Regions from separate parts of the Ensifer sp. Root558 genome, predicted to be linked through region 1. Evidence: predicted binding sites of a transcription regulator. Region 1 holds the regulator's gene; each other region holds the start of a gene.
What was found. Region 1 encodes LexA, which represses DNA repair genes until DNA is damaged. Its sites were predicted from a motif close to TGTTCNNNNTGTGTTCNG; they were not measured.

Region 1 (7,722 bases):
CCCGCCATTCGCCGAGTGTGCGGGCATAGTCGACGCCAAAGCCGAAGTCGTTGATCATCCGCAGGCCGACATTGCGGCCAAGCTCGACCAGATGCTCGCGCGTTGGCAGCATGCCGCCCGGGAAGACGTATTTCTGGATGAAATCCGGATTGGAACGATACTCCTCGTAGGATTCGGGCTTGATCGTGATGATCTGCAGTCCGGCCTTGCCCCCGGGTTTCAGGCACCGCTTCAGCTGCGAGAAATAGGTTGCCCAGAATTTTTCGCCGACGGCCTCGAACATCTCGATCGAGACGATGCGGTCATAGGTACCCTTTTCTTCACGATAGTCCTGGAACTTCAATTCGACCCGGTCGGCAAGGCCCGCACGCTGCATGCGTTCGCGTGCGAAGGCCAGTTGCTCGCGGCTGATCGTCAGCCCCGTGACCTTGCAGCCGATTTCCGTTGCCGCGAACTCGGCAAAGCCGCCCCAGCCGCAGCCGATCTCAAGCACATGATCGCCGGTGCGCAGGTTCGTCGCTTCCGCGAGCGCGCGGTATTTGGCTTTCTGCGCTGAGCGAAGATCATTGGCGCCCGTTGCATAAAGCGCAGACGAATAGGTCATGCTCGGATCCAGCCATTCGCTGTAGAAGGCGTTGCCGAGGTCGTAATGGGCCGAGATGTTGCGGCGCGCGCCGGAGTGGGTGTTGGCATTGCGCCAGTGCAGGAACTTGTCGAAAAGGCGAAGGAGCCCGCGCGCACGGTTCGGAAAATTCCTGCCGATTTCGGCGTTGACGAGGAACAGTTCGAGAAAGGCGCCGACATCGGGACTGTCCCAGTCGCCGTCGATGTAGCTTTCCGCAGCCCCGATGGTGCCGCCCGAGATAGCACGCTGCGGCAGGTTCCAGTTGTTGAGGTTGAGGATGGCGCTGGGGCCGGCCCTGGCGCCTTTGATCACCAGCCTGCGGCCGTCTGGCGTGGCGAGCATCAACGTTCCCACCTGAAGGTGCACCAGGGCGCCAAGCACCATGCGCGCCTTGAGCGGGAAATCCCGCACGGCCGTCGCCAGATTTTCGGAAGATAGCTCCACCGCACCGGCAAATGCAGCAAAATCGGCTTCCAGGTTACGCATACACCACCCCCTCAGCTGTTGCATCCGTAACGTGAGCCTAGCCGCAATCGGGCGAGACGCCAACTGAGGAATTCTACCGGAGGCTCTACGTCTCCTCGGAGAGTCCCGCTGCGCTTGTGATCTGCCGGAAGGCTGCCAGTGCCCGATCGCGGGCAAGGGCATGGTCGACGATCGGTTTCGGGTAGGTCGTGCCGAGTTCGATGCCGGCTTCGGCAAGGGTCGTGGCGGGCGCTGCAAAGGGGCGATGGACATAGCGCGGGTGGAGGCGCTCCAGCTCCGGCACGAAGCGCTTCACATAGAGACCGTCGGGATCGAATTTCTCCCCTTGCAGGACCGGGTTGAAGATGCGGAAGAACGGTGCGGCGTCCGCGCCCGATCCGGCGACCCATTGCCAGCTTGCGGCATTGTTGGCCGGATCCGCGTCGACCAGCGTGTCACGGAACCAGGCTTCTCCCTTGCGCCAGTCGACGAGCAGGTCCTTGATGAGAAAGGAGGCGACAATCATGCGAACGCGATTGTGCATGTAGCCGTGGCGCCATAGCTGGCGCATGCCGGCATCGACGATCGGGTATCCGGTGAGCCCTCTGGTCCATCGAGTAAAATCGTCCTCGTCGTTCAGCCAGTGGAAGCGGTCGAATCGACGGTCGAGGTTGCGGCGGCCAAGCTCCGGATAATGAAACAGCAGATGATAGGAGAATTCGCGCCAGGCGAGTTCCTTGCGGAAGGTGGCCGCCCCTTCGCCGCTATCGGCCTGGGGCCCAGCTGCCGCATGCCAGGCCTGCGCCGGCGAAATTTCGCCAAAGGCGAGATGAGGCGAGAGCAGGGATGTGCCATCCGCGTCGGGAATGTCGCGGCAGCGTTTGTAGGCGTCGAGCTTCTCATCGACGAATTCTTCGAGACGGGTGGCCGCACCGTCTTCGCCCGGCGTCCAGACCTCGCTGAATGTCGCCGCCCAGTCCGGTTTCGTCGGCAGCAGCGACCAGTCGTCAAGGCGTTCCGATCGCGGCCATGCTCCCGGGGCTGCGATATGGTGCGGCCGGTCGATCGGCGGTGCCAGCTCGTTTTTCAGTTCGAGCGCGCGCCAGAACGGCGTGAACACGCGGTAGGGGCCGCCCGTCGTCGTCAGCAGCCGCATGGGCTCATGCAGCAATTGTCCTGCAAAGCTCTCCGTGATGATTCCCCGCTCGGCCAGCGCCTTCTTGAGCGCGGTATCCGTGGCGATGCCGTTCGGGTCGTAGCGCCGGTTCCAGTAGATGCGCTCCGCACCGCTTGCGCGCGCAATCTCGACAATCACGTCAAGCGGCGCGCCTGATCGAAGAACGAGGCGAGAAGCGTGCCGCGCGAGACTTGCGCCCAAGGCCTCGAGCGAATGGTGCAGCCACCACGCCTGCGCCGCCCCGAGCGCACCGTTGCCGCTGTCGGCGGGTTCGCGAATATAGAGGGGAATGACGGCTGCCTCGCCGGCGGCAGCCGAGAGGGCGCGATTGTCGGCCAGGCGGAGATCCTTGCGGAACCAGACGATGATGGGCGGCGCCGCGGCCTTTGTCATGAAGAACCATCGGGAGGTTGGGGATTGATCACCTGGAGAACATAGGTGCAAAATGAAAAAGAGCCATTCGCATCGCTGCAAATGGCTCTTTTAGAAAGTGGCTCCCCGGGCCGGATTCGAACCGGCGACCTGTCGATTAACAGTCGAATGCTCTACCGCTGAGCTACCAGGGATCATCCGCGCCGCTGTTGTGCTGTGCGCTTCAGAAGTGAGGCTGCTAATACGCATGCTTTTCTGATTTGCCAAGCGCTTTTTTCAAAAAAAATGACAAGTTCCGTTGCGAGGCTGTGGAGAAGTCCCCAATTGTGGGAAAACACGCCGGATAGGGAATGATGAATAAAAACAGGAAGCAGACGCATTTCGGCATTGATCCGCAAACACGACAGATCGTGCTGGGAAAATGGCGTATCGCGTTGCCCGACTCGCCCCTGCTGCGCATCCTGCTGGGTTCGCTGCTGGTGTTTTGTGGTTTTCTCGGTTTCTTGCCCGTGCTGGGCTTCTGGATGATACCGTTGGGCCTGATCGTGCTTTCCCACGACATTCCCTCGGTTCGCCGCCGCCGTCGTCGTCTGGCCGTCTGGTGGGCGCGCTGGCGCGGGAAGGCCAACTCGTCGAACGGCTCCTGAGGCGGACGCCGATTTAACGATCTTGTTGTCGAGGGCAGGGCGGTCGGCAGTTTTGGCCGTCCCGTAGCAATTCCGAATCTCTCAACAAGGGCCGTGGCCGCGCAGGCGAATGACCGGTTCCTGGCGGTCTTCCCCTCTGTTGGGGTGCCCTCGAAAACTTTTCGGCAACCCATCAAACGCATAATGCGGTCTCGAATCAGGATGGGGACCGATGGCCAAAGCCACTACGAAACGTCGACGCCGCAGTTCGGGCCGAAGCACCAGCAAACAGGGCGGCATGGCGCCGTGGTATCTGGCCGCAGCGCTCACCCTTGGCGGCGTCATGGCCTACGACCATCGCGCCGAGTTGCGGCACTGGCCGGTGGTTTCCGATGTCATGGCCTTTGCATCGCGATCGGAAACGAAGCCGAAGCCTCAGCGCGCGGTTCCTGAAGCGCAGGAGCGCGTTGCCCAGCAGGCGGATAGGCACAAACCGAATCCGAAGCCCAACCCGGCGACGAAGGTTGCCCTGGCCGCCCCGGTGCCGTCGGTGAATGTCGGCGTCACGCCGCCAACCCCTCTCGTGCGGCCGAATGAAGAGGTGAAGACGGCATCCATCCGTACCGATCAGTTCTATTTTTGCGGCATTCGCAACGACAACTGCGTGATCGATGGCGCGACCTTCGTCTTCCATGGCGAGACGATCCGCGTCGCCGATGTCGATGCGCCGCGAATCCGCCAGGCAAGCTGCGACAAGGAGCGTTCGCGCGGCTTCTACGCCAAGCAGCGCCTGCGCGAATTGCTGAATGCAGGCGACTTCAGGCTGATCTCGGCGGGAGGGCGATCAGATGCCAAGGCCGGCGAGAAACTGCGCCTGGTCACCCGCGGTGACCAATCTCTTGGACGTGTACTCGTTTCCGAGGGGCTCGTGCGGCCGTGGGAAGGGCGCCCGACGCCCTGGTGCTGAGATCAGCTGGGAGACGATCGGCGGACATCGTCGATCGTTCTGTGGAAAGTATCCGTCCTGCAAATCGACGGCGCGTTTTTCAGAAAATGCCTCTTGCGGTTTTTCTGCAATCATTCTAAATCCGCGCCAACGCTTGGTTATCCGAGCTGTGAGGCCTCGTGGCGGAGTGGTGACGCAGAGGACTGCAAATCCTTGTACCCCGGTTCAATTCCGGGCGAGGCCTCCAATAATCTCACCTCGTTAAATTTGGTTTGGCGTTCTGCCTTAGGGCAGCGCGGTAAAATTCGCGACACGTCCGCGCAAGCCACGTCGCCTATGCCTCCGTCGGATCTTATCGCTTCGGTGAATTCGGTAGAGGGGGAACGATGACTCCGCTGAGATCAACCGTATCGGTAGCGTCCGTCAACATTAAGAACGGAGGCAATGGCATCAATGAAAAAGAGACTGATCCTGACGGCGTTGGCGTGTTTTGCGGCGACCGCTATGGAGGCGCGCGCGGACGACCTGGTTTTCCAGCTGAAGAACAACACCGGCGCGGTACTGACGAATTTCTATACGTCGCCGGTCGGCGTCAATGAATGGGAAGACGATGTTTTCGGTCGGCAGGTCCTGAACCCCGGCGAGAGCATGGAGATCACCATTGCCGACGGGCGGGACGTCTGCAAATACGACATGCGATTCGAATTCGAGGAAGGCTCGGCCCTCGATACGACCGAGGACACGCAGGATCTCTGCGAACTCGGCGAATACACGATCCACGAATAAGCGATCTGGATTTCAGGTCGCCTTAAACGGAAAGAGCCTCGCCACTTTCAGTGGCGAGGCTCTTTTGATTCGGCGTTCTGCCTGGAATTCAATGGTAGCGGCGGATCAGCCCGACGAGCTTGCCCTGGATCTTCACGCGATCCGGTCCGAAAATGCGCGTCTCGTAGGCGGGGTTGGCCGCTTCGAGCGCAATCGACGCGCCCTTGCGACGGAAGCGCTTCAGCGTCGCTTCCTCGTCGTCCACGAGCGCCACGATGATGTCGCCGGGATTGGCCGAGTTGCCGTTGCGGATGATCACCGTGTCGCCATCGAAGATGCCGGCCTCGATCATCGAATCGCCCTTTACTTCGAGGGCGTAATGCTCGCCGCTGCCGATCATGTCGAGCGGAACGGTAATGTCATGGGTGTTGTTCTGGATCGCCGAGATCGGCACGCCGGCAGCGATGCGCCCCATCACCGGGACGGAAACAGACGTGCTTTCGGCGACCGGCGCCGGCTTCGGCGTGGCAGGAGCGGCGGCCGGCGGCTTTCCGAGGCTGCCCTCGATCACGCTCGGCGAGAAGCCCCTGCGCGGCTGTTGCTGGCCGGCGGCGTAGGCTTCCGGAAGCTTGATGACTTCGAGCGCGCGCGCCCGGTTCGGCAACCGGCGAATGAACCCGCGTTCTTCGAGCGCCGTGATCAAACGGTGAATGCCGGACTTCGACGCAAGGTCGAGCGCATCCTTCATTTCATCGAAAGACGGCGGTACGCCCGACTCCTTCATGCGTTCGTGGATGAACAGAAGCAATTCCTGTTGCTTGCGGGTCAGCATGGCACGTCGCTCCAGAGGCGTGAAACAAATCAAGAACAGACACTATCTGTTCCATATGTGTTCCGCAAGTGCCTAAAATTCCGTGAATTCAGGCAATTGGCTGCTTCTGTGGGGGGCGATTGGTCACTTTTGCGGGAGCGGGGCGGTTTTCGGCGACGGTTGCGTCCCAAAACAGCGCCGGGCAGGTCAATCGCGCGCGTGATTCGAACGAATCGCGGCTCTCTTCGCGGAGAGACTTAAGTCGCTTGCGAGGCCGAGCAGGCGTCTTCGAACTCCTTCACCGTTTCGGCGCTGTTGTCTTCCGGAAGCACTGCGTCGGCCGCATCGGTCGCAACGGGCGTATCGCCGTCATAAACGAAGGACTGGATGTAGAAGGCGAGCGCGCCCTTCCAAACATTGCGTCCATCGATCTGATGGCACGGCACGGCCCGTTCGAAATCGGTCTGGAGTTCATCCACCGTCGCGGCACTGAGCTTGACGTCAGGCATATTGGGCGATGCGACTATCGAAGCGAGAAGCAGGGCGGCAAGCACGGTGATCGTCCACTTGATGAAGGGGTGGGACTACGGGTTGGTAAACGATGTGAACCGCGCTTTCGTTCCGAAGTCCAGCAAGCATGGCGATCACTCTGCCATGTTCAACAGCTCTTTGCCCGCAGGCTGTGGCTGATTTGCGCCAGCCGCTCGATCTCAACCTCGTCTCGGCCGTTCTTCATGGACCGGCGCGGAGAATGCATCGGAGCTGCCAGCTTTCGCATCGGGCCTGGGGCGCGCAAAAATCCCTGCGGGGAAGGGCCTTCACCGTCTCGACAGGCCTCTAAAAAAAGATAACTTTGCGTGGAAAGTGGGGTGGTTGCATGCATAGATTGTCGTTGGTGGTGCTCGGCCTGTTGCTCACGGCTGGAGCGGCGTCTGCCGAAGAAGGGCGTTCGAATATCTGGAAACGGATCAACGCCTGGACGGTGGGATCCGATCGCTCCCTGGGCGGCTCGTGTTACGCGGCGACGAGCTATGACGCCGGCGCTATCCTTCGTATCGGCTTTTATCCGCGGGGATCGACGAACCTGGCGTTTCTTTCGATCGGCAATGCCGAATGGAAGTCCATCGAGCCGCAGCGGGAATACGATGTTGCCTTGCAGCTCGACCGTGGTCGTCAGTGGCCGGCCGTTGCGTTCGGTGTTGATCTGACCGGCGCCAGGGCCCTTGTCGTCAACTTTTCCAACACCGACTTCTTTACCGAATTCGTTCGCAAGAACACCTTGGCGCTGGCCTTCGAGGGGCGCGTCGTCGCGAGCCTCAGCCTGCGTGATTCGATGAAGGCGGTAAGCGAGATGTTCAAGTGCCAGGAGGCGGTGAGCGCCTTGATCCCGAATGGCGGTCAGGGAGCGGCGAACGATCCCTTTGCGGGTGCCGGTGGCAATGCGCCGAACAACGATCCCTTTGCCGGCGGCGGCCAGACCAAGTCGTCGAAAGATCCTTTCGCCATGTGATGGGCGCGTCCGCTTGCCGCAGAGAGGTGAATATTCCTAAAATATTGCCTGGGATCGGCTAGGTACCCTCGACAGTGACGGGGGGACCTATCAAAATGCGGGCAAACGGGGGTTTTGCATGCGTAGATTGCTGGTCGGATTGGTAAGCTGTCTGATCGCCGCGGGATCGGCCGCGGCTGAGGAGTCCGAAATCATCAAGTGGAAGGATGTCGACGGCTGGACCGTTGCTTCCGACACCTCGATGGAGGGCTCCTGCTTCATCTCATCGGTATTCGACGGCGGGGTCACCTTGCGCCTTGGGTTCTATCCCAAGGGCTCCGAGTCGCCGCTCTATATGAGCTTCGCCAGCGACGACTGGAGGTCGCTCGAGGTCGGCAAAGAGTACGACCTGACCTTCCGCTTCGACAAGACCGATCCCTGGAGCG
Region 2 (7,722 bases), on a different contig from region 1:
GTCCTGCGAACGCTGAAGGTGGCCGGCGCGCGCGGACTGTCGGATACCCGGGCGCGCGCGCTCGCGCTTGCCGCCCTGCGTGAACTTTACGAGGAAGCCGGCATCGCCATAGGCGCGCCGCTTCCTTCGGCCGAAGCTCCCGTTCCCTTTCTTCCCGATCTTGCAAAGTTGCGCTATATGGCTCGGGCCATCACCCCTCCAGGCAACACGAGGCGGTTCGATACGCGCTTCTTCGCCGTGTTCGCCGACGAGGCCGAAATCGATCCCACGCGGTTCCTGGACAGTCGGGAGCTTCAGGATTTGCAGTGGATCGATGTGAACGTTACTCCGTCGCTACGGATACCTGACATCACCGCGGTCATCCTCGCGGACCTCAGGAACGGACTGGACGCCGATCCTTCGCTGCCCTGCGAACGACCGGTTCCACTCTATACCTCGCGCCATGGGCGCTTCGTGCGCACATTGCTCTAAGGATCCGCGTCAGATGTCACAGCCATCGCCCGGTACGGCTGCACCGGTTGAGGAAATTCACTGGCGGTCGCTGATCGCGGCCGTTGCTGCCATCAGCGCGGTCGGCATCGCCATCGGCCTCGGCCTGCCGCTGCTATCCATCATCATGGAGAAGCGCGGAATTTCCTCGACCCTCATCGGCTTGAATTCCGCCATGGCGGGCCTGGCATCGATGGTGGCTGCCCCCTTCACGACGAAGTTCGCCCACCGGCATGGCGTAGCGCCAACGATGCTATGGGCCGTGCTAATCGCGGCCACCAGCGCGCTCGGCTTCTATTACATCACCAATTTCTGGCTCTGGTTCCCGCTCCGAATCGTTTTCCACGGAGCGATCACCGTCCTCTTCATTCTTTCCGAGTTCTGGATCAACGCGACGGCCCCGCCGAGCAAGCGCGGTTTCGTGCTGGGGATCTACGGCACATTCCTGTCGCTTGGGTTCCTGACCGGCCCGCTGCTGTTTTCGATCCTCGGCAGCGAAGGCCTCCTGCCCTTCCTCGTCGGCGCCGGCGTCATCCTCCTGGCATCCGTGCCGATTTTCCTCGCACGCGACGAAAGCCCCGTCATCGACGAGAAGCCCGAGCGGCATTTCCTGCGCTACGTCTTCCTCGTGCCCACGGCAACGGCTGCCGTCTTCATATTCGGCGCGGTCGAATCAGGCGGTCTCTCGCTGTTCCTCATCTTCGGGACGCGGTCCGGTTTCAGCGAATCGCAGGCAGCGCTTCTGCTAACGGTCATGGGGGTCGGCAATTTCATCTTCCAGATCCCGGTCGGCATGCTCTCCGACAGGGTCAAAGACCGGCGCACACTGCTCTCTGCGATGACGCTGATCGGTCTTATCGGCGCGCTGTTCCTGCCGCTGTTGGTCGAGAGCTGGTTCCTGATGGCAATTGTGCTGTTGTTCTGGGGCGGCTGTGTCTCCGGCCTCTACACGGTCGGCCTCAGCCACCTGGGCTCACGGCTTCAGGGCGCGGATCTCGCCGCCGCCAACGCGGCCTTCGTGTTTTCCTACGCCGTCGGTACCGTCGCTGGACCGCAGGCGATCGGCGCGGCAATGGACGCCACCGGCAACAACGGTTTTGCCTGGGCGATCGCCGGCTTTTTCGGTCTCTATGTCGCGCTTTCGGTGGTCAGGATCGTTTTGAAACCAAAACGGTCTTGACTTTTCGGCCGCGATTTGTAGTTTCGCGCCAACCTTGCCCGTGGCCCGCAACCGGTTGTCCACGGCTTTCATTGTTACAAAGGCAGGACGACCATGGCAAAAGCCACCACCATCAAGATCAAGCTGCTTTCGACAGCCGACACGGGTTTCTTCTACGTCACGACCAAGAACAGCCGTACGATGACGGAAAAGATGACGAAGACCAAGTACGACCCGGTCGTCAAGAAGCACGTCGAATTCAAGGAAACCAAGATCAAGTAAGATCGCCGGTTTTCGGGAATTGAAGGGCGCCGACCGCAAGGTCAGGCGCCCTTTCCTTTTTAGGCCAATGCCTTGAGCATCTAGCGTAGGCGCTGAGTGAAACGGGTTCCACGCCAGGGGGAGGAAACGGCTCGCCCGCCCCTGCTATTCCCCCAGAATCAAAACGCCGCCCCGAAGGCGGGACGGCGTGTCGGAAAGGGGGTCGGCTGGCCTCTGACTGCGGCACGAGGATTCCGCGGACGCCAAAAGCCAACCGACCGACCCCACGACCCAGGAGATGCGGCGGACCTGAGCATCATGGGGTAACGAATATCGCAGAAGGCTGGATGCCCCCTCTTTCATGAGCATCACCTGAAAATAAAAAAAAATCAACGAATTCTTAATGCGCGGAGCGGTGCCGCTCGGCGCATGGTTAATTCTGTATCAGACCTGGACAGGCACACTGCATGATCTCTGCTGCCACCCAAACTCCCCGGTAGCAACAGGTGACGCGAGAATACAACTTTGAATGCAGGCCGCAAGAGGCGGGCAAAGAAATTCCCTGGGGTGCTTTGAGGCCAGAAACGCAGGAGGCGCAGCTCAGGCGGCGGCTGCCACCACCCGATTTCGGCCTTCGTGCTTGGCCTGATAGAGCGCCATATCGGCGCGCTTCAGCAGCGCTTCGGCCGTGTCGCTGCCGGGCCTGAGCGTGGCAATCCCCATGGACGCGGTGACCTTCAGGGGGCCGTCCGCCTGCGGGATCGCAAATGGCAGGCTTTCGATGATCGTGCGCAGACGCTCGGCGACACCGGCCGCCATTTCGGCTGACGTATCCGGCATCACCACGATGAACTCTTCACCGCCGAACCGGCAGGCAAGGTCGGCACCCCGCACCGTCGTGCGGATGCGATTGGCGAATTCCCGCAAGACTTCGTCGCCAACGTCATGGCCGTAGGTGTCGTTAACCTGCTTGAAGCGGTCGATATCGGTCATGCAGATGGACAGCGGCCGACCGCGCGCAGCAGCCCGATCCATCAGCAGTTTCAGGTGCGTGTCGAAATAGCGCCGGTTATGCAGCCCGGTGAGGCCGTCGGTGACGGCAAGCTCGATGGTTTGCTGCACGCTCGACCGCAGCCTGTCATTGCAGTGCTTGCGCCGGATCTGGGTCATCGACCGGGCAATCAGTTCATTCGGATCGACCGGCCGCATCAGATAGTCCGTCACGCCCAGATCGAGCGCGCGGACGACCAACTCGTCGCTGCCCTGCTCGGCGATCAGCAGGATAGGGATGAACCGGGTGCGCTCCAGGGAGCGCAACTGCGAGCAGAGGCGCAGCGGATCGTAGTCGTCGAAATTCGCATTGACGATGACGAGGTCGAAATTGTTCTCCGCCGCCTCGAACAATGCCGCCTGCGGATCGGAGATGACCGAGACCTCGGCAATCGGCTTGAGGGCGCGCTGCAGCCGCTCCTGCGACGAGCCGCGGCCATCGACGAGCAGGACGTTGCCGGGCTCGTCAGGCCGGTCCGCCCGGCCAACATCTTCAAGCCCGATCGTCTGCGCCGTCTGGGCCCGCAGGCGCAGCTCATCGCTGACGTTCTTCAGGCGCACCAAGCTCTTCACCCGCGACATCAGCTGCAGATCGTTGACGGGCTTCGTCAGGAAATCGTCGGCGCCGGCCTTCAGGCCACGCACGCGATCAGAAGGCTGGTCGAGCGCGGTGACCATGACAACCGGGATATGTGCCGTCTTCGGGTTCGCCTTCAGCCGTTCGCAGACTTCGAAACCATCGAGACCGGGCATCATGATATCGAGCAGCACCAGGTCGATGGGCGTCTTTTCGCAGAGCGCCAGGGCGGCATAACCGTCACTGGCCGTCAGCACGTCGAAGTACTCGGCAAGCAACCGGGCTTCGAGCAGCTTCACATTGGCCGGAACGTCATCGACAACAAGAATACGCGCAGTCATATCAATTTTCCCGCCGCTCAGGCATCGCCCAGGTAGGTTTTGATCGTCTCAATGAACTTCGGTACGGAGATCGGCTTGGAGACATAGGCTTCGCACCCGCCCTGGCGGATCCGCTCCTCGTCCCCCTTCATAGCAAAAGCGGTCACGGCGATGACCGGGATGACGTGTAGCTCGTCGTCTTCCTTCAGCCACTTCGTCACTTCCAGACCGGAAACCTCCGGCAGCTGGATGTCCATGAGAATGAGATCGGGCCGATGCTTGCGCGCGAGCTCGAGCGCCTCCATGCCGTTGCGAGTCTGGATCGTCGCATAGCCGGAGGCCTCAATCAGGTCGCGGAAGAGCTTCATGTTCAGCTCGTTGTCCTCAACAATCATCACCTGTTTGGGCATGTCGATCCCTTGCTGTCCATCGTCACCTTGCAAGTCTCCTCAGGACAATTAACGTGCGGAGCCGACGACTCGACCCATTTCCTCAACGTCAGAGATAGGCCTATTTGGTTGAAAAATAGGTAACTCCGCACGTAAAAACCATACGGGGACAAACCATTGAAGAGCGCCGACGAAATCGCCATCGACATTCTCTCCTGGCTTGCCGGCGAGCCTGAGCTTCTGTCCCGCTTTCTGGCGCTGACCGGCACGGACCCAACGGCGTTGCGCAACGCGATTGCCGAACCCGGCTTCATGGGCGGGCTCGTCGCCTTTCTGATGGACCATGAGCCGACCCTGATGGCATTCTGCACGGCGACCGGTACGGCGCCTGAAGACGTCGTGCGCGCCCATATGGCACTTTCCGGCCACGCAGGCTTCGAGGATTGAGGGTGGCAAACGCGCCGACAGCTCACCGCATCACGCTTGGAAACCGCCCGCTGATCGTCAGCGACATCGACGATGTCGTGCTTGAATTCATCAATCCGTTCAAAGCGTTCCTTGGGAGCTGCGGCCATGTCCTCCTGCCCCGATCGTTTCGCCTGACCGGCAACATCATCACCCACGCGGACGAGCAGCCGGTGACGGAGCCAGAGGTCAAGATCCTGCTCGACACCTTCTACGGCTCGCAGGATCGTTGGCAAACGCCCGCCGCCAAGGTCGTCGAGACCCTGGCCGCATTGTCGGAGGAAGCCGATATCGTCTTTCTGACTGCGATGCCGCCGCAGCACGCTGCGGTTCGTCGCGCTCTTCTTGACCGGCTCGGCCTGCCCTATCCGCTGCTTGCGTCCGAAGAGCCGAAGGGGCCGATCGTCCAAAAACTTCACGGCAGCCGCACCGTCCCCCTCGTCTTCATCGACGACATGCTTCGCAACCTGCGATCGGTGAAGGATCACGCGCCGACCTGCCTGCCGATAAACCTCATGGCCGACTCGGAGTTCAAGGCGCTCGCGCCGAAGCTCGACGCCGACATCCGCGCCGTCGCAGACTGGCCGGAGGCAGCCGCAGCCATTCGCGCGCACTTCCGCGGCTAGCCCGGATCGGCTGCCCGTCGGCGCAAATTCAGCCGCGCCGGCGCTGCGAAAGACGCGCCCGGTGATCCTTTTCAACGGCGACAATTGCATTGTGATTTCCAATCGCGCCTCCTTGAGACTCGCTAGAGTAGAGCTTAAGGTCGCAATGTTCAATATTTGTTCCCGATATGCCCGACAGCGCTGCTCACTCTCCAGGCTTCTGCCGCGACTGCCTCAAGGAACAGGCGGCGTCGGTGCGGCGCTGCCTTGCCTGCGGCAGCCCGCGCATTCTGCGGCATGCGGAGCTCTATGACCTGACGCTGGCGCACATCGACTGCGACGCCTTCTATGCCTCGATCGAGAAGCGCGACAACCCGGAGCTTGCCGACAAGCCGGTGATCATCGGCGGCGGCAAGCGCGGTGTGGTCTCCACCGCCTGCTACGTCGCCCGCATTCACGGCGTGCGCTCGGCCATGCCGATGTTCAAGGCGCTGGAAGCCTGCCCCCAGGCCATTGTCATCAAGCCCAATATGGAGAAATACGCCCGCGTCAGCCGCGAGGTGCGCACGCTGATGCAGGAACTGACCCCGCTGGTGCAGCCGCTGTCGATCGACGAAGCCTTCCTCGAACTCAGCGGCACGGAGCGACTGCATCACGATCCACCGGCACGCACGCTTGCGCGGCTCGCCCGCCGGATCGAGCAGGAAGTCGGCATCACCGTCTCGGTCGGCCTCTCCTATTGCAAGTTTCTCGCCAAGGTGGCGTCCGACCTGCAAAAGCCGCGCGGCTTTTCCGTCATCGGCCAAGCCGAGGCGCTGGAGTTCCTGCGCGAGAAGCCGGTGACCCTGATCTGGGGCGTCGGCAAGGCCTTTGCCGCCACGCTGGAGCGTGACGGCGTGCGCACGATCGGGCAATTGCAGACCATGGAAGAAGGCGACCTGATGCGGCGCTATGGCACCATGGGGCAGCGGCTCTTTCGCCTATCGCGCGGGCTCGACGAGAGAGCGGTCGAAATCGACGGCGAAGCCAAGAGCGTTTCCGCAGAGACGACGTTCAACGACGATATCGCGCGCTATGACGACCTGGTCACGCATCTGCGGCGCCTCAGCGAGCAAGTGGCCCACCGGCTGCGAAAGTCGGAACTCGCCGGCCAGACGGTCGTTCTCAAGCTCAAAACCGCCGACTTCAAGATCCGCACCCGCAATCGGCGCCTGGATAGCCCTACCCGCCTTGCCGACCGCATTTTCCGCATCGGCCTGCAGCTTCTCGAAAAAGAGGCGGACGGAACGAAGTATCGGCTGATCGGCATCGGCGTCAGCGATCTCTCCGCCCCGGATCTCGCCGATCCGCCCGATCTCGTCGATCCCGCGGCCACCAGGCGCGCTGCGGCCGAGGACGCGATCAACAAGCTGCGCGACAAATTCGGCAAGGCGAGCGTCGAAACCGGCTACACTTTCGGCACCAGAAAACGCGATCCATGAGACCACAAGCGTGCTTGCCCGAGCAGGCACGCTTCGCAAAGCGATCACGCAACCTTGATCGACAGCCCACACAGCAGGATGAATTCCTTAAAGATTGAAGGCTAGGCTTGTTCGCCAAGTCACGTGTTGGGTTGAGTGTATGGTATCGCGTTTCGCTCTCACCGCCAGCGTCGTCGCACTGCTTTTGTCGCCGGCTACCGGCTTTGCAGGCAGTCGCGGGCCGCTGCAGATCATCGTCTCGAAAGATCAGCAATCGCTCGTCGTCTATGACGGCGACGCTGTCATTGCGACATCACCGGTCTCGACCGGCAAGGCGGGCCACACGACGCCATCGGGCATCTTTTCTATCCTGGAAAAGCGGCGTCATCACAAATCGAACATCTATTCGAACGCTCCGATGCCGTTCATGCAGCGGCTCACCTGGTCGGGCATTGCTCTGCATGGCTCCAACCATGTGCCGGACTATCCGGCGTCCCATGGCTGCGTGCGGTTGCCGAGCGAATTTGCTGCCTCGCTCTACAAGTTGACCGAGCGCGGCGTGCACGTGCTGATCTCCGACCGGCAGATAACGCCCTTGGAGGTCAAGAGCGCCCTACTCTTCCGCCCGGCCCCGATCGATCTCCAGCCGCCGCTTTCCGACGTGCCGCTCAGACCGGCGATCAGCCAGGCCGGCGATGCGCCGGTGGAAGTGGCGATGCGGGAGCCGCCCGGCGGCGCCAATTCGGCGCGATCCACCGAGGAGCCGATCCGTATCCTGATCACCCGCAGCGATACCCGCGACACCATGCGCGAGGTTCAGACGTCCCTGGATTTCCTCGGCTACGCGCCGGGCGCGATCGACGGCCATGCCGGGCCGGCGACGATTGCGGCCCTGCGTGCCTTCCAGGCAAGCGAAGGCATCGACGGCGACGGCAAGCTGACACCGG
Region 3 (7,722 bases), on a different contig from region 1:
GTTTCGAGGCGCGCGAAGGCAACAAGCAGAAGGCGCTCGATACCGTCGCCGTCGGCGAAAACATGGTCAACAACTACACGCCGCTGCAGGCGCTGAGGACCGATATCGAGAATGGTGTTCCGCAGGAACAGCAGGTCAAGAACGCCACCCAGGGCGCTGCGGCCGTGCTCTTCTCGATCGGTGCGGCACTCAACCGCGACGGCGCCGAGGACATCGTCTCGCTCTACCTGCAGACCGCGCGCCGGCTCGACCCTGACAGCGCCGACATCCTGGTCATGCTCGGCGGCATCGCCGAAAACCTGAAGAAACCGAACGAGGCGATCGAACTCTACAAGGCCATTCCCGAGACCTCGCCGATGCGGCGCGTTTCGGAACTACAGCTCGGGCTCAGCCTCGCCAGCATCGGCAAGGTCGACGAGGCGAAGAAGCACCTGAAGGCGCTCATCGACGTCGATCCGAAGAACATCCGCAACTATCTCGCCTATGGCAGCGTGCTTTCCGACGCCAAGGACTACAAGGAGATGGGCGAACTCTACGATCGCGCCGTCGAACAGATCGGCTCCGTCCCGAAGCGCAGCGACTGGACGGTGTTCTTCCAACGCGGCATCGCCTATGAGCGCCAGAAGCTCTGGGACAAGGCCGAGCCGAACTTCCGCAAGGCGCTGGAGCTCAATCCGGACCAGCCGCAGGTGTTGAACTATCTCGGCTATTCCTGGGTCGACATGAACATCAACCTCGAAGAAGGCCTGGAGATGATCCGCAAGGCCGTCGAGTTGAAGCCGGATGACGGCTATATCGTCGATTCCCTCGGCTGGGCCTATTTCCGCATGAACCGCTTCGACGACGCAGTCGTGGAACTGGAGAAGGCGGCCGAACTGATGGCCGGCGACCCGACGATCAACGATCACCTTGGCGACGCCTACTGGCGCGTCGGCCGCAAGCTCGAAGCCGTGTTCCAGTGGACGCAGACGCTCGAACTGAAGCCCGAGGAAGCAGAGATCCCGAAGATCAAGGCAAAGATCGAGAACGGCTTGCCGCCGCTCAAGGAAGCGGTCCCCGCCTCGGCCGATGCCAAGGAAACCGCGCCGAAGAAGGTGACCCCGGAAGCACCGGCGCCGGACAAGAAGTCCTGACCGTTCCATGTCGGAAGGTGACATCGCGGGCTTCGCGCTGACGCGTGCAGCCCCCGCCAAGATCAATCTGGCCCTTCACGTCGTCGGCCAGCGCGCCGACGGCCACCATCTTCTCGAAAGTCTCGTCACTTTTGCCGATTGCGGCGATCGCATCGGTCTCTCGCCGGCGGATGCGGATCGCTTCACGGTTTCGGGCGCGTTTGCCGCCGCGCTGCCGATGGATGCCGGCGCGGGCGGCAACCTGGTTCTAAAGGCACGGGACCTGCTGCGCGCCGAACTGCAGGCACTTGACCCCGACACGGCCGGGCCGGTCCACCTGCATCTCGAGAAGAACCTGCCGCTCGCCTCGGGCATTGGCGGCGGATCCGCGGATGCGGCGGCGACGCTTCTTGGGCTTCTCGATCTTTGGGGCGCGACGATCGAACCCTCCCGCCTCGGCGCCATCGCGCTGCAGCTCGGAGCGGACGTGCCGATGTGTCTTGCCGGCACGCCACTGCTCGCGAAGGGGATCGGCGAGGACATTACGCCGCTTGCGGATTTCCCCGCGCTGCCGGTCGTGCTGGTCAATCCGCTCGTCGCCGTCTCGACGCCGGTTGTCTTCCGGGCCCTCGCCAACAAGACGAACCCGCCGCTCGTTGCGCCTCACAGAGCCGGCACGGCGGCCGAGTGGATTTCTGCGATCGCAACGATGCGCAACGATTTGCAGCTGCCGGCAGAGGGCCTTGAGCCCGTGATCGGCACGGTCTGCAAGGCATTGACCGAAGCCGGATCGGCGCTCACGCGCATGTCGGGCTCAGGCGCCACATGCTTCGGCCTTTTCGACAGCGACGTGCGCGCGGCTGCGACAGCGCGCGCTCTTTCGGAGGCCTACCCCGGGTGGTACGTTCTCGCCTGCAGGACAGTGGGCAAAGGGAAATAGCATGGCCGGTATCGACGAAAAGCGTCCGTTCATTCCTGTCGGGATCGCCATCCTCACGGTCTCCGACACGCGCACGCGCGCCGACGACAAGTCGGGCGACACATTGGAAGCGCGGGTGCGTGACGCCGGCCATCGGCTTGAGGCGCGCGCCATCGTTTCCGACGACAAGACGAAGATCTACGACCAGGTAAAGGCCTGGACGCTCGATCCCAACATCGACGTGGTGATCACGACAGGTGGAACGGGCTTCACCGGGCGGGACGTGACGCCTGAGGCGCTGGAACCGTTGTTCGAGAAGCGCATGGACGGGTTCTCCGAAGTCTTCCACCGTATCTCCTTCGAGAAGATCGGCACCTCGACGATCCAGTCGCGGGCAACTGGCGGCGTTGCCAACGCCACCTTCATCTTCGTCCTTCCGGGTTCGCCCGGTGCCTGCCGTGATGCGTGGGACGGCATCCTCAAGCAACAGCTCGACTATCGGCACATGCCCTGCAATTTCGTGGAGATCATGCCGCGGCTCGACGAGCATCTGAAACGTGGCTGAAGAGCTTGGACCGTTCCGGCTTGGCCGACCTGTTACCTTAGTAACTGACGGTCGCTTCTCCTCTCGTTAGTCTCCAAGCGTTGACACAGCGAGGAACGACCGCCGCACGTTCTATTCCTCGCGCCGCAAGACCCTTCCGCCTCTGTCCCCCAGGCGGAATGCAATGTTGGATACGACGGGTAGCCAGAATGCTGCCCGGATAGAAATCTACCAAACAAGGTCATTTGAGAGCCGCTTGGAGGTGCCGTCCCCCCGGGACTGGCACCTTTAATTTTGCGCGCTACGAACCGGCGTTACCGCCTGGCTTCGACGGCGACCCAGGCCGGAACAAGTTCGGTCGAGAGCTTGCGGACAGAGCGGACATTCGTCATGGCATCCAGGCCCGTATTGCCGCGGGCGGCCGCAAGAGCATCGTTCTTGCGCAGGAGAAAGCCTGTCTCCAGCGGCTTTCCCCGCCGGGTCAGCCGGCGGAAGAAAGGCCTGCGATGCAGTCTCGAACCGGAGAAGCGGGCCGGTGCCTTGTTCATCGACACGTACTCGGCCAGTTCATCGATCCAGCGGCCGATCGGGCGGGCGCCCGGCTCCAGCAACATCAGCCATTCGCCACGCGCCGAACCCACCACATCGGCGAGATCCCAATCCCGGCAGAAACGGCATCCAGCGGCATCGGCCACATCGGACGAACCATCCTTCGAACCATGATCGAGGATGATCACATCGCTGACCAGCCCCTCCACGGCGCCGGCAACCAACACAGCAAGCGTCTGCGCCAGTTCGGCTTCGTTGTCGCGGGTTTCCATGATGATCGTGAGCATGGTTTCTCGTAACGCATCGGCACGGCAATTGCTACATCCAGGACATCGACCGAAGCGGTGCCTTGATCGACAAAACCGAAATTCCAATTTTTTGTTCTTGAATCGTTCTCTCATTCGCGATAGGAAAATAATCAGAACAAAACGGGATCAAATATCTGATTCCGGGGAGATTCCAATGACCGAGCTGTCTCAGATCAGGCAGGGTGCCCTTGCGCCCGCCAACACGGCAGATGTGGCCGAAGCGATGATGAGCGCAACGGGCCTCCGGATCGACATCGATCGCCGCCGGGGGCGCGGCGCCGGGATCAACATGTCCGGCAGGTTCGAACCGCGCAGCCGCGAGACGTTCGACGACGGTTGGGAAAGCCTGGAGGATCTGCCGCCGTTCAAGACCGAGGTTCAGGTCGAGAAGCCGCGCACGGTGATCACGAGGAACGAGTCTCCCGACATCTCCTTCGACCGCTCGATCAATCCCTATCGCGGCTGCGAGCATGGTTGCATCTATTGCTTCGCCCGCCCCACGCACGCGTATATGGGCCTATCGGCCGGCCTCGACTTCGAAGCGAAGCTGTTTGCCAAGCCGGATGCACCGCGACTTCTGGAGCGCGAACTGGCGCGGCAGGACTACAAGGTGAGGCCGATCGCCATCGGCACCAACACCGACCCCTATCAGCCGATCGAGAAGGAGTGGCGCATCATGCGCCAGATCCTCGAGGTGCTGCGGGACGCCAACCATCCGGTCATGATCGTCACCAAATCAGCGATGGTCACCCGCGATATCGATATCCTGGCGCCGATGGCGGAAAAGGGACTGGTTCGCGTCGGCATCTCCGTCACGACACTCGACCGGAAGCTCGCCCGCACGATGGAGCCGCGGGCCTCTACGCCGAGCAAGCGGCTGGAGGCGATACGCATGCTTGCCGAAGCGGGCATCCCGGCCGGTGTTCTCGTTTCCCCTATCATTCCGGCGCTGAACGACCACGAGATCGAGCGCGTGCTCGAAGGAGCAAGGACAGCCGGAGCAACGGAAGCAAGCTATGTCCTGCTGCGGCTGCCGCTCGAGGTCAGCCCGCTCTTTCGCGACTGGCTGCTGCGCAATTATCCGGACCGCTACCGGCACGTCATGTCGCTCATCCGCTCCATGCGTGGCGGCAAGGACTATGACGCCGAATTCGGCAAACGCATGAAGGGCGCCGGCCCCTATGCGTGGCAGATTGGCCGCCGCTTCGACTTGGCGGTCAAGCGCCTCGGCTTCAACCCGACGCGCCGGCAGCTGCGCGACGATCTCTTCGTGCCGCCGCTCGGAACGGGGGTGCAGCTCTCGCTTCTTTGAAGGCTTTCCGATCGCCTGGTAGCATCCGCAATTCGTAATCGGCGCGCAGCGAGAGATGATCGCCCCGCACCGCCAGGCGAACCCGATAGCGGGCGCCTCAGATCGCATAGCAGTTCCGGTGCCCCTTACCCGCCGTGGGCCCCGGTAATCCCCCGTCCGCCGCCGCACTCGGACTTGGGGGCTTGAAGAGAATCGGTCGATCATGCGAATTAGACTTATGTCTCGCAGATCGTCCGATTCTCCCCTTTTTCCCGATATCATCGAAGCGCCCGGTTTCAGTTTCGAGCTTTCGGCCAAGGGCGATGGCTTCTGGCCGGTCGCCGGAGCGGATGAGGCCGGGCGTGGGCCGCTCGCGGGACCGGTGGTCGCCGCCGCCGTCATCCTCGATCCGGACGCCATTCCCGCGGGCCTCGACGACAGCAAGAAGCTGACGGCGCAGGCGCGCGAAAAACTGTTCGAAGAAATCCTCGCCACGTCCGAAGTGTCGATCGCCTCGGCTTCGGCCGGCACGATCGACGCCACCGACATCCGCAAGGCAAGCCTTGAAGCCATGCGGCGCGCCGTGGCCGGCCTGCCCTCGAACGCACGCTTCGTGCTCGTCGACGGCCGTGACGTGCCGCCCGGCCTCACCTGCCACGCCAAGGCGGTCGTCAAGGGCGATGCGCGGTCGCTGTCGATCGCCGCCGCTTCGATCGTCGCCAAGGTCACCCGCGACCGCATGATGGCCCGTGCCGATCTCGCACATCCCGGCTACGGCTTCGCGCTCCATGCCGGCTATGCGACGGTGACCCACCGTCGCGCCATCGAGACCCACGGCCCCTGCCCGCTGCACCGCATGAGCTTCCGGCCGCTGCGCCGGGACGACTAACCTTTGCGCAATCCCTGACCAGCGCTACGCAGGCGTTTTCGGTTCCGCTTCCGACATATCTCGTCAACAGCTTTTCTCGCGTCAAAAGCCATACCGGCGGCGCGCGTGCTGACGTGCGCTACGCTAGCCCTTGAACACTGGTCCTACTTCGGCGGCCGAACCTGATGTGGCGAAACGCCTACGCAAATCTCTGACGGAGGCTGGCGCCACCCATTGTTCGGGCCAGCGCGTTCTCTGCAGACAGGCATAAAAAAAGCCCCGCACGAAGCGGGGCTTTCTTCAATCGAATGTCCGAGCGCTTAGTTCAAGCGTGCCTTGACGTCGCCAAGTGCCTTCTTGAACAGATCGCTCTGGGCGCCGGCGTCCGCCTTGGCGGCAATGACCTTCTCGGCAGCGGCGATCGCGAGATCGACGGCAGCGGAACGAACCGCGTTGATCGCGTCGCTTTCGGCCTGCTTGATCTTCTGTTCCGAAAGAGCCGTGCGACGAACGACGTATTCCTCGGTCTTCTGCTTGGCTTCCGCGGTCAGCATTTCGGCTTCGCGCTGGGCGGCAGCGACGATGCCGGCAGCTTCCGCTTCGGCATCCTTGCGCTTGCGCTGGTACTCAGCGACGAGGCCCTGTGCTTCTTCGCGCAGGCGCTTGGCTTCGGTCAGCTCGTTGCCGATCTTTTCGGCGCGGGCGTCGAGCGCCTTGCCGACCATGCCCGGAACCTTGAGATAGGCAATCAGGACGAAGAACAGGATCAGGCCAACGAAGGCATAGAAAGTTGCATCAAGATGCATAGTTCAGTGCTCCTCAGTTGCCAGCCGATGCCTTGACGGCAGCGGTGATCTCGGCCTTGGTGACGGTTCCGCCGATCAGCTGCTTGACGACAGCCGTTGCGGTTTCCTCGGCGATGGCGCCGACGTCGGCCAGTGCTTTTGCCTTGATGTCGGCGATGCGGTCTTCTGCAGCCGAGATCTTCTTGGCAAGGTCGGCTTCGACGGCGGTGCGGTCAGCATTGGCCTTGGCTTTTGCGGATTCGCGGGCGTCGTCGGCGATCTTGTGACCCTTGGACTTGGCGGCTGCCAGGTCCTGCTCGTAGGAAGCGATGGCAGCGTCGGCTTCGCCCTTGAGGCGGGACGCTTCATCGAGATCCTGAGCGATCCGATCGTGACGGGTTTCCAGAATTCCGCCGATGCGCGGAATGATGACCTTCGACATCAGGAGATAGAAGAGGCCGAACGTGATCGCGAGCCAAAGCAGCTGCGATGCGAAATGGGTCGTATCGAAGGGCGGGAACACGCCGGAGCCAGCCTCGCCTTCGTGAGCCACACCCGTTTCGGTGTGCACCTCACCGGCCGCAGCGGCATCGTGTGCTTCGGCGCCTTCAGTGGTGGTTGACTGCTGGGCATAAGCCGCGGTCACAAACATGCTCACCTCCAGGTGCACTCAAGAATATGCGCGGCCGCGACCTTTTGACGGGTCGCGGCCGAAACTCCAGCCGATATTAGACGGCGAAGAGGAGGAGCAGGGCTACGAGCAGCGAGAAGATGCCCAGAGCTTCCGTAACGGCGAAGCCGAATACGAGGCGGCCGAACTGGCCGTCAGCAGCCGACGGGTTACGCAGCGCGCCAGAGAGGTAGCTGCCGAAGATGTTGCCGAGGCCGAGAGCCGTGCCGGCCATGCCGAGGCAAGCGAGACCTGCGCCGATGTACTTTGCTGCTTCCGCTTCCATGTTTGAACTCCTTCGAATGGTGTTGCGGCTTAGGATTGCGCTTCCGGCGGAGATCCGGCCGGAAGCAAGCGACTGTTATTCCTTAGTGGCTTCCGGGATGGACAGCGTCGTTGAGGTACATGCAAGTCAGTACCGCGAAGACATAGGCCTGGAGGAAGCAGACGAGGAACTCAAGACCGGTAATGGCGACGGTCATGATGAGCGGCAGGATGGCGCCACCGATGCCGACCGCGCCGAGGGCGCTGAGCGAGGTGACGAAGCCTGCGAAGACCTTCAGCGTGATGTGCCCGGCCAGCATGTTGGCGAAAAGACGGACCGAGAGGCTGATGGGGCGGGAAAGGAACGAGATGACTTCGATCGCGACGACGAGCGGCAGAAGGACGCCAGGAA
Region 4 (7,722 bases), 290 kb from region 1:
CCATGTCGAGATCACCCGGCGAGCAGGCCGCGATGTTCTTCGCCAGCGCCGCTGCATATTGCGACATGAAGGCGATCGCGATCTCGTGGCGCTTTTCGTCCTGGAATTTCTGTCGGGCTTCCAGAATGCGCGGATGGTTGTGGCCGAAGGCGAGCGAGCCGAATCCGCCGAAGAAATCGAGGATCTGGCGGCCGTTCTGGTCGGTGTAGAACATGCCCTCGGCGCTCTCGATCTTCACCTTGTGGAAGCCGAGCAGCTTCATGAAGTGGAGCTGGCCCGGGTTCAGGTGTTCCTTGAACGCGGAGGTGATGTCGCCGATCGACATGGCTTTCGCCTGTTCGACGGTGATGAGATCGGGCCTGGCAACGCCGCCACCGAGCGAAGGGGCGGCAACGGCAATACGGTTCGGTCTGTCCAGCATGATCTCTCCCCTCATTCGGCCGGCACGGCGACAGTTGCAGGAACTGCGGCGCCCATCTTCTTGGCCCGATATTCATCATAGGCGGCGATCAACATGTCGCCATCGTTGAACTCCGCGCGCCAGCCGAGCTCGCGCTTCAGCTTGCCGGTCTCGCGCACGCACATTTCGTCGGCGATCAGGTACTGCTCCGGATCCATGATCGGCTTGTTGATCAGGTCGAACAGCGCCAGCGTCTGCTTCACCGCAAAGGCCGGTGTCGGCAGCAGGAACGACTTCGAGCCGGCGTGCTTGATCAGGTTGCCGAGCAACTCCCGCACCGAAGGCGGATTGTCAGAGCCGAGATTGTACGCTTCGTTCGGCACGCCGCCCTTCCAGGCAAGGCGCGCAGCTTCGGCGCAATCGAAGACCGAGATGAACTGGTAGGGCACCTTGCCCGAGCCGATCATCGGCACCGGCAGGTTCAGGTCGATCAGCTTGAACAATTTCTCGAGGATGCCGAGACGGCCGGGACCGATGATCAGGCGCGGGCGGAAGATCGAAATGTTCATGCCCTGCTTGCGCCACTGCATGGCCAGCTGCTCGGTTGCCCATTTCGACTTGCCATATTCGCCGAGCGGCTTTGCCGGATGGGTCTCGGTTTGCGGCGACTGGACGGTGTGGCCATAGATCATGTCGGTGGTGAACTGCACCAGGCGTGATGCGCCGGCGGTATCCATCCCCTTCATGATGTTTTCGGCACCGTAATAATTGACGGGCCAGAAGAACTCCCAGCGCTTGGCGCGGACCTGCAACGGCGACAGCATCTTGGCCGCCATGTTGTAGATCATGTCGTCGGCGCCGATGCCGACCTTTTGGACGGCTTCCAGATCGGTGACGTCGCAATGGACGAAGCGGACGCGGCCGTAGTGCGGCAGGTCGGACTTGACGATATCGGCGACAACGACGTCCTCGCCTTCCTTGACGAGGCGTTCCGCCAAATGACGGCCAACGAAGCCGTCGCCACCAAAGATGATGTGTTTCATGACTTGCTCCCGAATTCTGCGGTGCTCACCCCGGCGGCATCAGCCGATTTCTCGTCGGCGCTGGATGAGATGCCCGACTGGGCGATAAGAACGGTTCCGGCGCAGATCAGCGCGATGCCGGCGATACGCCAGGCATTGAGGTCTTCGCGAAAGACGAAATAGGCGAAGACCGCAACGAGAACGTAAGCGAGGCTCAGGAACGGATAGGCAAAGGAAAGCTCGACCTTCGACAGCACATAAAGATGCGACGCCATCGAGATGACGAAGGTCGCAAGACCGGCAAAGACCCATGGGTTGAAGACGATCTGAAACAGCCGGACGATCGCGGTTTCGGCAGTCATCGAAATCGGTCCGAGCGTCATCATGCCCTGCTTCAGCATCAGCTGAGCGGCGGCGTTGGTGAGCACGGTAAAGAGAATGAATGGAATATATTTCATAGTTTTACTCCCAGTCCCGAAAATCTACTTACGGGCAAGAGACGGATATTCCGTGAAGTTTGCGCATTTAATTGAATAAAATTGTCTGCATTCTCATTCTGGCAAAGCCAGAGCCGTGCGTTTCCAGAAGTTCGAAACCAGCGCAGGGTCGCGCAACGTTTCGATCTTTCTCCAGAAAGGAAAAGATTTTTCAAAGACTTGCGGGCTCATGCGGGCATCCTTGTACGGATTGATCGCACCGCCGGCCTCGACTACGATGCGATCGAGCGCATCGAGCAGCTTTACTGTCCGTTCACCTTGATTGGCGAAGTCCAGCGTCAAAGTAAAACCGGGACGCGGGAAGGACAAGATGCCCCGGGAGCCGATGTCGCCGAAACGCTTCAGGATCGTCAGAAACGACGCATGGCCGGCCTGGCGGGCGGTTTCCATGAGCTTGGCCGTGATCTCCGGTGCGTTTTCCGCGGGATAGACGCTCTGATGCTGGTAGAGCCCGCGCGGGCCATAGAGCCGGTTCCAGGCGCCGATCGCATCCAGCGGATAGAAATAGGACGTCCAGGGAACGGTCGTCACCGTCTCGCCCGGCTTCACCTTGCGGAAGTAATACTCGTTGAAGCCTTTGAGCGTTGCCTGGTTGAGGAGGTTGAACGGCGGCGAAAACGGCACGGACAGCTTCAATCCCTTGGGGATGTCGGGCAGTTCGCAGGAACCGTCGGCATGATCGCCGGCGAGCAGCACGCCCCTGCCCATTCGAGATCCCTTTGCGAGCTGGTCGATCCAGGCGACGGAGTATTCATGCTCGGCATCGACGCCGTCGACGAGGGCAAAATATTGGTCCAGGTTCTCGAAACGGATCGCGTGCTGCTGCACATGCGGCGACGGCACCTTCATCAACCGGATATCGACGGTGAGGATCAGTCCGGTCAGCCCCATACCGCCGATGGTCGCGGCGTAGAGTTCCGGGTTTTCGACCGGCGAGCAGGTCAGCCGTTCGCCGGTCGAGCGCAGCAGCGTGAAACGCGTCACGTGATTGCCGAAGGTGCCGCGCGCGTGATGGTTCTTGCCGTGCACGTCGTTGGCGACCGCGCCGCCAACGGTGACAAAAGCCGTGCCAGGCGTCACCGGCAGGAAGAAACGATGCTCGATCGCCCGTTCCAGCACCTGGCGCAGCGTCACCCCCGCCTCGCAGGTCATCATGCCGGTGCCGGGATCGAAGGCGAGTATCCGGCCGTGAAGGTTGCTTTCGATCAGCGTACCGCGATCGTTGTGGCAGCTGTCGCCGTAGCTGCGTCCGTTGCCGAAAGGCAGATAGCCTTCGGCCTCAAGGCTGCCGAGCCGGTCTTCATAGTCGTCAGGCGAAATTCCAGGCCGCACGCGATTGTCGATGCGGCCCCAGCTTTCATGGTCTTGCAGGGTCATTGCGGCCCGATGGCTCCAAATAGGATCAGCAGCGCGCCGATCAGCATGGTCAGTTGGCTGCGCCAGTCGCGCATGATGAAGACGACCGGATCCTCATGCAGCATGCCGCGGCGCGCAAGCATCCAAATGCGCAGCAACATATAGAGCACCAGCGGGCAGAGCGGCCACAACGCCCAGGGCGTGGTGTACATCTCCTGCAGTTCCTTGCTGTGCACGTAGAGCGCCAGAACCAGGGCCGAGGTGAAGGCGGAGGCAACGCCGGCCTGGCCGACCATCTCGAAGTCGACAGCGAGATAGCCACGCCCCGGCACGTTGCCGCCGTCCTTGTCCTCGAATTCGTGCAGCTCGACGTAACGCTTCACCAGCGCGAGGCTCAGGAAGAAGAAGATCGCAAAGGACACCAGCCAGAAGGACAGTTCCGTGCCGGTCGCGGCCGCGCCAGCGACGATGCGTGTGGTGTAGAGGCCGGCGAGCGTGAACACGTCGACGAGCAGCTTGCGCTTCAGCACGAAGGTATAGGCCGTCGTCGCGCAGGCGTAGAAGGCGAGCACCCCGGCAAACTTCCAGGGCAACAGAACGGTCAGCGCCACGGACGCGATGATGAGGCAGCCTGCAAGCACCAGCGCTGTCGGCACGGACATCTGGCCGCTCGCGAGCGGCCGGTAACGTTTCTTCGCATGGCGGCGATCGTTGGCAAGGTCCGAAAGATCGTTGATGACGTAGACGGCGGATGCGAGGAAGCTGAAGGCAAAGAAGGCGATGATGACGCTGACGATCGCATCGAAGTGCAGTACCTCGTGGTTGAGGATCATCGGCACGCCGATGAGCACGTTCTTCGCCCATTGATGCACGCGGATCGACTTCATCGGCGCAAGCGCGCTGACCTTGCCGGTATCGAGCCGTTCGGCATCATGGTTGCGACGCCATCTTTCCGCGGCCGCATCGGGCGAGACCACGATCGCGCGGCGTGCCACCTCAAAGACGGCGATATCGTCACGGCTGTTGCCCATGTAGTCGAAGGCGCCGTCGCCGTACCGCTCTACCAGCGCCCGGCGCTTGTTGCTGCTCGTCAGGTTGAGCGCGTCGGTCGAATGCATGACCGAGGAGAACATGCCGACATGGGCGGCAATGTCGTTTGCAACGGACGGTGCTGCGCCGGTCACGAGCACGAGTTCTCGCCCGCTCTTCTTTTCCTCCATGAGCCGGTCGATGACGGCCTGCCGATAAGGCCAGTCTTCCGCACGGCGGCCGGATCTAAGGGCCACTTCGTGCTTCAGGCGTGCCTTACCTTTTGCCAGCCAGACCAGCATCGGAAACAGCATCAGCGGATTGCGCAGCAGGATGATCGCCGCCCCTTCCCACAGGGTGTCGGCGGCCAGCAAAGTGCCGTCAAGATCCACACACAGCGGAATGTGCCGTGTCTCGGTGCGCGCGTCCATGAAGTCCATCCCAGCCATAGTTGCCGGTATCATCACGACTTCAACTTTCCAGAGTGGAAACGCAGGCCTTTGTTTCGCTCGCAAATTGGCGGGCTGGTTAACAAATCCGCAGCAGCAGGGCGACGCCTATCGCCTGTCGCGTGAACGAAGATTCACGCACCAGGCCTTAGGCTCTTGTTTTGATGCATGTCGCTGCAGCAAAACCGCTGCACACTTTTGCGCGACATGCATTAGCGGCTGCCGATCCAGTTCAGCGCATCGCGCCAGTCGGTCATGCGCACCGGCGTTCCGTGCGAGCCGGTTTCGAAAAGCACGAAGCGCGTCGGATAGCCCTTGGCCTTGAGAGAGCGATAGAGCGCCTTCTGGCCTTCGGCGGGATAGACGCTGTCACGGCTTCCATGGCTGAAGAACATCGGCAGCTTCGCCTTGTAGGCGGCACTTTTCGTGAAGTCCGGATCACTGACGCCGCCCATGACCATCATGCCGGAGAGTGCTGCGACGGCGGAGGCGTCGCGCGAGACACCCCAGCAGATGAAGCTTCCCATCGAGGCGCAGGCGAGCACGACCGGACGGCCTCCGGAACGTTCGGACGCGTATCGAACCAGGCCGGCGATATCGGCGGCACCTGCCGTATCGAAGGAGCGGACGCTCGGGGCGTAGTAGACGCCGCCATTGGCGACGGCGAGGTTCTTCAGCCGGTTGAAGTTTCCACCGAAGGAAAAGTCGTTGGCACCGAGCCGACGGTCGCCGCTGCGGCCATGGATGAAGATGACCGAGAAGCTGGCGCCGCGATCGGGGCCGACACGGGTCACGTCGAGCGCGCGGCCACCGATATCGAGCGTTTCATTGACCTGCTCGTTCTTCACGCCAAGCGACACATAGGCGCGCTTCACCCGGCGTTCCGGGATTTCGTCGCGTTCGTTGATATCCCGCAGTTCCTGGTAGTCGACCGTCAGGTCGTCACCACCATCCTCCTGGTCGAGCACCTTGGCATAGGAGAACAGATCGTCCTTGTAGGGCTTGAGCGTCTGCGCCTCTGCCGACGAGGCGGCAATTGCCAAGGCTAGGGCGAACAGGCAGGCACGAAACGGAAAAACAACTGTGGACACGGCCAAATGACGGGCTCCCTCTTTCGCCGCAAGCCTTGCCATTGGCCGCACCGCAAAGCAACACTTGGCCCGAAACACGGCCGTTCGTGCGAAAAATCATCGGCGGCCGGCGCCAGAAATTCTCCTTTTGTTCGCGTATCCTGTGAGAGTCTGGCAGAATTCAGGTGATTCGACCGCCGGGGGATGGCGGCAGAGCCTGGGGCTTGCTATGGCCTCTGGCATTCCCGAACGACAGGAACGATCCGAACGGCCCCATGGACGACAACAGCGACCTCTTCTCAATGCCCGAGCAACCGAAGGCCGTACAGCCGAGCGCCAAGCCGGCCGTGGCTGCAGCCCCCATCGCGCGCGAAGAGCCGCGCCCTGCCCCGAAAGGCAGCGATGGCAGCGATTACGATGCGTCGGCGATCGAGGTGCTCGAGGGCCTTGAGCCGGTCCGTCGTCGCCCGGGCATGTATATCGGCGGCACCGACGAGAAGGCGCTGCACCATCTCTTTGCCGAAGTCATCGACAACTCGATGGACGAAGCGGTCGCCGGCCATGCGAACTTCATCGAGGTCCATCTCGACGCGGACGGGTTCCTGACAGTCACCGACAACGGCCGCGGCATCCCGGTCGAAAACCATCCGAAATTCCCCGGCAAGTCGACGCTCGAAGTCGTCATGACGGTGCTCCATGCCGGCGGCAAGTTCGATGGCAAGGCCTACGAGACCTCGGGCGGTCTGCACGGCGTCGGCGTATCCGTCGTCAACGCACTCTCCGACGCGCTCGAAGTCGAGGTCGCCCGCAATCGCAAGCTCTATCGCCAGCGCTTCTCCCGCGGTATTCCGCAGGGCGGGCTCGAGGAACTCGGCGACGTGCACAATCGCCGCGGCACGCGCGTCCGCTTCCATCCGGACCCGGATATTTTCGGACCGCACGCGCATTTCGAGCCCGGCCGGCTTTTCCGCATGGCGCGCTCGAAAGCCTATCTCTTCGGTGGCGTCGAGATCCGCTGGTCCTGCGATCCGTCATTGCTGCAGGAAGGTTCGGAGATCCCGGACAAGGCCGTCTTCCACTTCCCGGGCGGCCTGAAGGACTACCTGGCGGCGACGCTCGGCAAGGAATTCACCGTTACCCGCGAGATCTTCGCCGGCAAATCGGAGAAGGCCAACGGTCACGGTTCGCTAGAATGGGCGGTCACCTGGTATGGCGGCGACCAGCAGGTTCATTCCTACTGCAACACCATTCCGACGCCTGAGGGTGGTACACACGAGGCGGGCTTCCGCATCGCGCTGACCAAGGGACTGAAGAACTATGCCGAGCTGAAGCAGAACAAGCGTGCAGCGCTCATCACCACCGATGACGTGATGATCTCGGCCGCCGGAATGCTGTCCGTGTTCATCCGCGAACCGGAATTCGTCGGCCAGACCAAGGACAAGCTAGCGACAGTCGAAGCACAACGCATCGTCGAAAATGCGCTGCGCGATCCCTTCGACCATTACCTTACCGACAATCCGGCCGAGGCCGACAAGCTGCTCGACTGGGTGGTCGAGCGCGCCGAGGAGCGCGTGCGCCGGCGCAAGGAAAAGGAAGTCAACCGCAAGACGGCCGTGCGCAAGCTGCGCCTGCCCGGCAAGCTTGCCGACTGCTCGCAGAACACCGCTGAAGGCGCCGAACTCTTCATCGTCGAAGGGGACTCAGCAGGCGGCTCGGCGAAGCAGGCGCGCAACCGCGCCAACCAGGCGATCCTGCCCTTGCGCGGCAAGATCCTCAACGTGGCGAGCGCTGGTCGAGAAAAGCTCGGCGCCAACCAGCAGATTGCCGACCTCATCCAGGCGCTTGGCTGCGGCACCCGCAGCAAGTACCGGGAAGAGGATCTGCGCTACGAGCGCATCG

Region 2: the regulator LexA is predicted to act here: its motif matches at 5,483-5,500, upstream of ASD63_RS20150 (DNA polymerase IV).
Region 3: the regulator LexA is predicted to act here: its motif matches at 3,544-3,561, upstream of ASD63_RS22775 (PA0069 family radical SAM protein).
Region 4: the regulator LexA is predicted to act here: its motif matches at 5,962-5,979, upstream of parE (DNA topoisomerase IV subunit B).

The regions. Positions count from the first base shown of each region.
Region 1 is NZ_LMGC01000035.1:356,178-363,899, forward strand. It holds gene ASD63_RS28160 (cyclopropane-fatty-acyl-phospholipid synthase family protein) at 1-1,111, opposite strand, end outside; gene ASD63_RS28165 (deoxyribodipyrimidine photo-lyase) at 1,197-2,660, opposite strand; tRNA gene ASD63_RS28170 (tRNA-Asn) at 2,759-2,833, opposite strand; gene ASD63_RS28175 (hypothetical protein) at 2,993-3,286, shown strand; gene ASD63_RS28180 (thermonuclease family protein) at 3,498-4,232, shown strand; tRNA gene ASD63_RS28185 (tRNA-Cys) at 4,385-4,458, shown strand; gene ASD63_RS28190 (hypothetical protein) at 4,665-4,997, shown strand; gene lexA (transcriptional repressor LexA) at 5,086-5,808, opposite strand; gene ASD63_RS28200 (hypothetical protein) at 6,045-6,341, opposite strand; gene ASD63_RS28205 (hypothetical protein) at 6,665-7,297, shown strand; gene ASD63_RS28210 (hypothetical protein) at 7,416-7,722, shown strand, end outside.
Region 2 is NZ_LMGC01000023.1:56,144-63,865, forward strand. It holds gene ASD63_RS20115 (NUDIX hydrolase) at 1-471, shown strand, start outside; gene ASD63_RS20120 (MFS transporter) at 485-1,669, shown strand; gene rpmG (50S ribosomal protein L33) at 1,763-1,930, shown strand; gene ASD63_RS20130 (PleD family two-component system response regulator) at 2,510-3,877, opposite strand; gene ASD63_RS20135 (response regulator) at 3,895-4,266, opposite strand; gene ASD63_RS20140 (DUF3572 domain-containing protein) at 4,423-4,692, shown strand; gene ASD63_RS20145 (hypothetical protein) at 4,695-5,336, shown strand; gene ASD63_RS20150 (DNA polymerase IV) at 5,504-6,796, shown strand; gene ASD63_RS20155 (L,D-transpeptidase family protein) at 6,936-7,722, shown strand, end outside.
Region 3 is NZ_LMGC01000023.1:604,135-611,856, forward strand. It holds gene ASD63_RS22755 (tetratricopeptide repeat protein) at 1-1,133, shown strand, start outside; gene ASD63_RS22760 (4-(cytidine 5'-diphospho)-2-C-methyl-D-erythritol kinase) at 1,141-2,052, shown strand; gene moaB (molybdenum cofactor biosynthesis protein B) at 2,054-2,596, shown strand; gene ASD63_RS22770 (glycosyl transferase) at 2,890-3,411, opposite strand; gene ASD63_RS22775 (PA0069 family radical SAM protein) at 3,587-4,744, shown strand; gene ASD63_RS22780 (ribonuclease HII) at 4,962-5,612, shown strand; gene ASD63_RS22785 (F0F1 ATP synthase subunit B) at 5,912-6,397, opposite strand; gene ASD63_RS22790 (F0F1 ATP synthase subunit B) at 6,411-7,028, opposite strand; gene ASD63_RS22795 (F0F1 ATP synthase subunit C) at 7,105-7,332, opposite strand; gene ASD63_RS22800 (F0F1 ATP synthase subunit A) at 7,415-7,722, opposite strand, start outside.
Region 4 is NZ_LMGC01000035.1:62,209-69,930, reverse strand. It holds gene ASD63_RS26680 (aspartate aminotransferase family protein) at 1-421, opposite strand, end outside; gene ASD63_RS26675 (NAD(P)-dependent oxidoreductase) at 433-1,443, opposite strand; gene ASD63_RS26670 (EamA family transporter) at 1,440-1,880, opposite strand; gene ASD63_RS26665 (FAD-binding oxidoreductase) at 1,974-3,296, opposite strand; gene ASD63_RS26660 (UbiA family prenyltransferase) at 3,293-4,735, opposite strand; gene ASD63_RS26655 (alpha/beta hydrolase) at 4,966-5,886, opposite strand; gene parE (DNA topoisomerase IV subunit B) at 6,099-7,722, shown strand, end outside.